One region of the Acinetobacter sp. MD2 genome, then DNA from elsewhere that is predicted to be linked to it. Evidence: predicted binding sites of a transcription regulator. Region 1 holds the regulator's gene; the other holds the start of a gene.
The links. Region 1 encodes PhoB, which activates phosphate uptake and scavenging genes when phosphate is short. Its sites were predicted from a motif close to TGTCATNAANCTGTCATAA; they were not measured.
Positions count from the first base shown of each region.

Region 2: FXN70_RS06160 (inorganic phosphate transporter) is a predicted target of PhoB. The motif match lies at 2,027-2,045, and genes of this name have one in related genera.

Region 1 covers NZ_VTDK01000010.1:36,562-40,643, reverse strand. The annotation lists gene FXN70_RS11385 (MATE family efflux transporter) at 152-1,516, shown strand; gene phoB (phosphate regulon transcriptional regulator PhoB) at 1,685-2,392, shown strand; gene phoR (phosphate regulon sensor histidine kinase PhoR) at 2,402-3,766, shown strand; gene FXN70_RS11370 (hypothetical protein) at 3,859-4,082, shown strand, end outside.
Region 2 covers NZ_VTDK01000003.1:234,069-238,150, forward strand. The annotation lists gene FXN70_RS06145 (PLP-dependent aminotransferase family protein) at 1-68, opposite strand, end outside; gene FXN70_RS06150 (TSUP family transporter) at 182-973, shown strand; gene FXN70_RS06155 (SDR family NAD(P)-dependent oxidoreductase) at 990-1,754, shown strand; gene FXN70_RS06160 (inorganic phosphate transporter) at 2,094-3,731, shown strand; gene ybaK (Cys-tRNA(Pro) deacylase) at 3,772-4,082, opposite strand, start outside.

The sequences.
Region 1 (4,082 bases):
TCGAAAGCATCGATTTTTAGCCGCACAATATCATTATCCTAATAACAAAAAATTTAGCACAGGTAGATTGGCACTGCATTTACAGCAAGCCAACGTGGCGTTTTTTTAAATGCTTGTAAAATACAATGTAGATAAGGGCATTGAATTAATTATGAAAAAAGGCTTGGTTTTTTCCGAACAACATTTATGGAAAACCTTTTTGGTTTTTGTATTGCCTTTGGTTGCCACCAATATTTTACAAAACCTTTCAGGTACCATTAACAGCATTTTTGTCGGACAGTTTTTAGGCGTCGATGCAATTGCTGCCGTATCCGTGTTTTTCCCCATTTTATTTTGCTTAATGGCATTTGTAATTGGGCTTTCGGCAGGTACTACAATTTTGGTGGGGCAGGCTTGGGGGGCACAAAATATTGAACGCGTACAACAGGTGGTTGGTACAACCCTATTTTTGACTTTCTTCGGTGGTTTAATCATTGCCGCTTTTGGCATTGTCTTTGCTCCACATTTCTTACAAATACTTGGGGTAGATCAAAAAATCCTACCTTTAGCAATTCCGTATATGTGTAGTATGTTGGCAGGTAGCCCCCTGTTATTTGTCTACATTATTTATACTTCAGTGCTGCGAGGCGTTGGCGATAGCATAACGCCATTGGTTGCTTTGCTAATGACCAGTTTATTGGGATTAGTGATTACTCCTGCCTTTATTCAAGGTTATTGGGGATTGCCTAAACTTGGAATTGTCGCTCCTGCGATTGCATCAATTACGGGAAATATTGCAGTACTGATCTTTTTGGCTGTTTATTTAAATTTTAAACAACATCCGCTGCGCCCAAATCGACACTTTTTAAAGCAGTTACGCCTACAACCTCAACTTGCAAAAGCCATTTTAAAATTAGGTATTCCAACCGGCATTCAAATGGTCACCACCTCTTTAGCAGGCTTGGTTGTGGTCAGTTTAGTTAACCAATACGGCGCACATGCCACCGCTGCCTATGGTGCGGTCAATCAAGTACTCAACTATATTCAATTTCCAGCACTTTCTATTGCGATTGCTTCCTCAATTTTTGCAGCGCAAGCCATTGGTGCGAATAAAGCCTACTTACTTGGTAAAGTCCTGCGCACAGCAATGGGCATGAATTTGCTCATTACAGGCAGTTTAATTGTGTTGGCCTACTTATTTTCATGGCACTTAATGGCACTGTTTATTACCGAGCCAAGCGTCATGGCTTTAGGACAGCAATTGCTATTTATCATGCTATGGGCTGTTTTATTTTTTGGTGCGAATGCTATTTTTGCCTCAATTATGCGCGCAAGCGGCACAGTCACTGCCCCAATGCTCATCAACATTGGCTCAATTTTATGTATTGAATTGCCCTGTGCTTACTTGTTTAGTCATTTTTGGGGACTAAAAGGCATTTGGTTTGCTTACGCATTAGCTTTTGTCTGCTTATGTTTGCTACAAGGTGGCTATTATCACTTTGTTTGGAAGAAAAAAAGCATTCACCGTTTGCTATAAAACCAAAAATGAATGGCAGATGTCATATTTTTGTCATTGTCGTATCTGCATTTTGTCACAAATATGCTTTAAAATCGGCCAGTGCCCTTCCACTTGAAATGATATTGTCACAATTAAGCTTTGTAATACTTACATCACAGAACAACACTTTTAACAGGATAAAAGATTGTGAAAGAGGATTATATTTTAATTGTTGACGATGAATTACCCATTCGTGAAATGATCCATACCTCGTTAGATATGGCAGGTTTTCAATGCCTACAAGCAGAAGATGCCAAACAGGCACATCAAACCATTGTTGACCAACGCCCCGCACTCATTTTACTAGACTGGATGTTGCCAGGTGGAACCAGCGGTGTCGATTTATGTCGCCGCTTAAAACGTGATGAAAGTTTATCTGAAATTCCGGTGATTATGCTCACTGCACGCGGCGAAGAAGATCATAAAGTACAAGGCCTAGATGCTGGCGCAGACGATTACATGACGAAGCCATTTTCGACCCGTGAATTGGTGTCGCGTATTAAAGCGGTATTACGTCGTTCCAATGCCCTCAGTGGTGAAAAAACCATTGATGCCAATGGCTTATTGCTTGACCCTGTCAGCCAAAGGGTTAGCTTTTCTGATACAATTTTAGACATGGGCCCAACCGAATATCGTTTACTGGCTTTCTTTATGACGCACCCTGAACGCGCTTACACACGTGCCCAATTACTCGACCAAGTATGGGGTGGTAATGTTTATATTGAAGACCGCACTATTGATGTACATATTCGCCGTTTGCGTAAAGTACTTGAACCTTATGGTGTCGACCGTTTTGTGCAAACCGTGCGTGGCACAGGTTATCGTTTTTCAACCCGTGCAGATGTCTTAGGATAAACCTTTTGTATGTATGAACCTTATCCAACCCCTGAACTTAGCCACGAATATAAAAATTATCGTTATAGTTCACTTTGGCACTATGCCAAACAGGATTTAAGACAACTGTTCTTTTTTATGGTGATTGCAGGATTAGTTGGGTTTGGTATTGGTTACTTTTGGATCTGCATTGCGCTTGCCTGTTTCCTTTTTATTGTCTTGCAACTACGTGCCCTATATTTAGTCAACGCTTGGATTGCCAATCGCCCTTATGACGTACCGCCTAATTTAGATGGTATTTGGGGTGCATTACTGTTTAATATTTACCGTTCACAACGCCAAGAGCGGGTGGTACAAGCCGAAATGGTCGGTTTAATTGACCGTGCGCAATCCTCTTTAATTGCCTTGGCTGAAGCTGTTGTTCTAACCGATGAATTGCAACAAATTGAATGGTGGAATCCCGCTGCTACCCAATTGCTTGGCATTCAAGAGCTTGATCGTGGGCGCAACTTATTGGGTATTTTGCGTCAGCCTGCTTTTATTGATTATTTTCATCATTTAGAACAACATCCCGATGGTATTAAGCTCAAACTGTCGCTCGAAGAAGAACGCTATGTGCAAATTAAACTGACCCGTTTTGGTACAGAAAGTCGTTTACTGCTCGCCTACGATGTCACACGCATGCACAACCTAGAACAAATGCGTAAAGATTTTGTTGATAACATCTCGCACGAGTTACGTACACCACTTACAGTACTCAGTGGTTATTTGGAAATGTTCACCGATCAAGATGATTTTAATCCACGTTGGAAACGTCCTTTCGAGCAAATGCAAGCACAAACGAAGCGTATGAATGCTTTGGTGAATGATTTGTTATTGTTATCTCGACTTGAAAATGACAAAACCATTGCCAAAAACCAAATTGTAGATATGCGCGGTTTAATGAATCAACTATTTGATGATGCACAAGCCTACAACTCAGAATATGGACATCAACTCAATTTAGACATCGACAGTCATTGTGACTTAATTGGCTCGGATATCGAATTAGCCAGTGCTTTTGGCAACTTAATTACCAATGCAATTAAATATACCCCTAAGGAAAGTGGTGCAATTACCATTGGTTGGCATGACGACCAAACCCATGGCTATTTTACTGTAGAAGATAATGGCATTGGGATTGACCCCAAACATTTACCACGTTTAACGGAACGTTTTTATCGGGTCGATACTGCACGTAGCCGACAAACAGGCGGTACAGGTTTGGGGCTTGCAATTGTGAAACATGTTTTAATGCAGCACGGCGCACATTTAGAAATCGTCTCTCGTCCAAATCAAGGCTCATGCTTTAAAGCCGTATTTCCTAAAGAACGTCTTTATCAAACAGAGCATTGAGTTTTGCAATTTACCTATTTTCAATCTCGTTCTTAGCATAAATTGTCTTGCTTTTTAGACTCGAAAACTACTATCTTGTCGCCATGAAAAAATTGTCTATTCTTCTGGGAATCTGTGGCTTATGTTTGGTCATATTTGCCATCGTTAAAATTCAGCAACCAAGCAAAGATGAAGTGGAACGCTATCAGGCGATCTTGTGTTTTATTATTCGTCAGCCCGATGCCAAACCTGAAACCGCTTATTTAATGCAGCAGATGGAAAAATACCAACAAGGTAGTATTTCTGATTATGCTGTACAACATCCCGACTTTCGCCC
Region 2 (4,082 bases), on a different contig from region 1:
GTTGCAATACGGGTCAGAATATCATCCATGACCTGCTGAATCTTTGTTGCTTGATATGCCTTGACCATAACAGTTGATCTTTTGTGACCCAAACAGTTTCATTGCATTCTAGTCTGCTGTTACTACTTTTGCCAGTTCAGGCATGGCATAAAGATGAATCACTTTTTATCGGATGACTGTGGTGTTTATTGCACAAAGCCTTCTTGAACAACATTTTTTATGGGGTGTGCTACTGCTGTGTTTTGCTGCACTGATTGCAGGCTATATTGATGCAGTTGCAGGTGGTGCAGGCTTACTGCTTATTCCTGCCATGATGATGGCAGGTGTGCCGACGCAAGTCGCATTAGGACAAGAAAAATTGGTCAGTATGGTCGGAACTTTAGCCGCCATTCGCAATTTCATGCGTAGCCGCGCCATTATTTGGCAAGTCGTACCACTTGGCGTAGTTATGGCACTGATTGGGGCATATTTAGGTGCAAAATGTATTTTAATTTTACCCAGCACCATCATGACCCTTTTAGTCATTTGCTTATTACCGATTGGTTTAATCATCACACTCTGTAAAAGCCGTTTACTCAGCCAAAGTAATGACCGAGTGAATGGTGAGTTTGCAAGCTCTAAATTGCTGCTCAGCCTTGTGTGTGTAAGCGTTGGTTTTTACGATGGTTTTTTTGGCCCAGGTACTGGTAGCTTATTTATTATTGCCCTGTTTTTAATTAATAAATTTACCCTATTAAACGCCTCAGCAACGGCAAAAATATTTAATTTCTGTTCTAACTTTGGCGCACTCATTGCATTTGTGATGGCAGGTAAATTATTGTTTTTAATTAGCCTACCCATGATTGCCGCCAATATTATTGGCAACCATTTTGGTAGCCAACACACCATTACAAGTAATGGTCGTATTGTACAGAAGGTGTTAATTATGAGTGTTGGATTGCTCATGATGAGTCTGATTTTTCATGTCTTATAAATCAAAAGGAACCGCTATGTTGGCTTTGGTTACAGGTGCATCTTCAGGATTTGGCTATGCGATTAGCCAAGCATTGATTCAACAAGGTTATCGTGTGATTGGTGCCGCACGGCGCTTAGATAAATTACAGCAGATGCAAGCAGAACTTGGTACAGCATTTTTCCCGCTATGCTTAGATGTCACAGCATCACATCAACAATTAGCAACAGCCTTAAACACACTGCCGCCTGAATTTAGCTTAAGTCATGTTTCAGTGTTGGTGAACAATGCAGGGCTTGCTTTAGGGCTTGATGCTGCCGACACAGCCAATTTGGACGAATGGCAAACCATGCTCGACACCAATATTAAAGGGCTAATGAACATGAGCCGTTTGGTCTTGCCACATATGGTCGAAAAGAAAACTGGCATCATCATTAATTTAGGTTCAATCGCAGGTACTTATCCGTATCCAGGTGGGAATGTATATGGTGCAACCAAAGCCTTTGTGGCACAGTTTAGTTTAAATTTGCGTGCAGATTTGGCGGGCACAGGCGTGCGTGTCACCAATATTGAGCCGGGGCTTTGTGGCGGTACTGAATTTTCAGTGGTGCGTTTTCATGGCAATGCCGACAAAGCACAGCAGTTATATCAAAACACTGCACCTTTGTTACCTGAGGACATTGCCAATACGGTGGCGTGGATTGTGTCACAACCTGCGCATGTCAATATTAATCGAATTGAATTGATGCCAACGTCACAGTCGTTTAACCCATTAAAAGTGACGCCAACAGCATCTCACTAATATCACACTTTCCATGTCTTTCTAAGCAAATGAGGTGAGCACCACCTTATTTGCTTTGTGTTCTTAAAACAAAAAACCTCACTTTTACAGCTAAAATGTCGCCAAAGTTGTGGTGTAAATAAGGTTTCATATTCCTCCCTAAAACATCATGCATATGTCAATTTCATGATAAAAAGATGACAATTTAAATACCGTTAGCACCCAAATACATCAACAAAATTAGATTAAAACCAGAAACAATTCACATATAAGCCCTATTTTTTATTAGACAGTGTCATCGGACTGTCATATTAAAGTTTCAGTATTTAGCCACTTTCATTTAACTACATCAGCAATCGCATGAATCATCAGGCCTCGGCTGTTTCAACTTCTGCACCCATTCCCCAATATACTCCGATCAAAAATAGCACTAATGTCCATGCACCAAGCCCAACATGGTTCAAATATATTTTTACAACTATTGTTCTTGGCGCATTGATATATATTGGTATGCAACTCAAATTTGACTTATCACACGTACCACCACTGAGTGCATTTTCATTTATGATGCTTGGGCTTGCATTGGTCATTGCCCTAAGTTTTGAATTTGTAAATGGTTTTCACGACACAGCCAATGCAGTTGCGACCGTCATTTATACCAACGCTATGCCTGCACCAGTTGCGGTGATGTGGTCAGGCTTTTTTAATTTTTTAGGGGTACTGACTGCTAGTGGTGCTGTCGCTTACGGCATTATTGCCTTACTTCCTGTCGAGCTGATTTTACATGTGAACAGCGGTGCAGGCTTTGCTATGGTATTTGCCCTGCTCATTGCTGCAATTATTTGGAATTTGGGTACATGGTTCTTTGGCATACCCGCATCTAGTTCACATAGTATGATCGGTTCTATTTTAGGTGTAGGACTGATGAATCAGTTACTCCATTCGGCAGGCAATGGTGTAAGTGGAATTGACTTAGAACAAGTGATGAAAGTGGCGAAAGCGTTATTTTTCTCACCTTTAATTGGCTTTGGTTTAGCTGCGGTTGCCTTTATTTTATTGAAATTGGTGCTTAAAAAACGTAACAGCGAAGTCTTTGAAGCACCTAAAGGCACTGCACCACCTTCATTTTTAGTCCGTACTTTACTCATCTTAACCTGTACCGGTGTTAGCTTCGCGCATGGCTCTAACGATGGGCAAAAAGGTATGGGCTTAATTATGCTCATTTTAATTGGCATTATCCCATTGGCTTATTCACTCAATAAAACCATGGATGCCAATCAAGTCGAATCTTTCGCGGCATTATCAGAAAAATCAGCGCATATTTTGACGATTCATCCTGATACAATGCCAGAGTCAAAAGCCCGTACGGTACTGACACAATTCATTCAAAACCATCAAAATACGCCAGAGGTGATTCCTGCGGTTGCAGCATTGTCGAATCATATTGGTGAAGCAGTGGCAAGTTATGGCAGCATTGCTAAAGTCCCAGAACAAGCCAGCATTAACTTACGTAATGACATGTATTTAAGCAGTACCAGCTTGAAACAACTCGACAAAGGTCATCATTTAGACCAATTCAATGCAGCACAAAAAGCGACTATTTCAGACTACCGTGGCAACCTCGATCAAGCAACCCAATATATTCCAACATGGGTTAAAGTTGCCGTTGCTTTGGCGCTTGGCTTAGGAACAATGGTGGGTTGGAAACGGATTGTTGTGACTGTGGGCGAACGCATTGGTAAAACCCATTTAACCTATGGTCAAGGCATGTCTGCCGAATTAGTAGCCATGGGAACTATTATTGCCGCAGATAAATTTGGCTTACCTGTTAGCACTACGCATGTTTTAAACAGCGCCGTTGCAGGGACTATGACAGCCAACAAATCAGGCTTACAATGGTCAACCGTGAAAAGTATTTTAATGGCTTGGGTCTTAACCTTGCCTTGTGCTATGCTGATTTCGGCGAGTCTATATTGGTTGTTCTTAAAATTTGTTTAACCGTTATTGATGTATTAAGGGATCATTTCGATCCCTTTTTTTATGCGTCATCTAACACATCTATAAATTTCGCTTCTAAAATTTGCGCCAAATCTTGCGGTTTTAAGCCAATATCTAAGCCACGTTTCCCACCACTGACATATATTTTTGCCAATGCTTCTGCACTGGCATCGACCACGGTTTTTAACCGCTTTTTTTGCCCAAGTGGGCTAATACCACCCACCAAGTAACCCGTTAAACGTTCGGCATTTTTTGGGTCGGCCATGTGCAATTTTTTACAGCCAAATGCAGTGGCAACTTTCTTTAAATTTAAGTGATGCTGCACTGGTAAAATCGCAACATAGTGCTGTT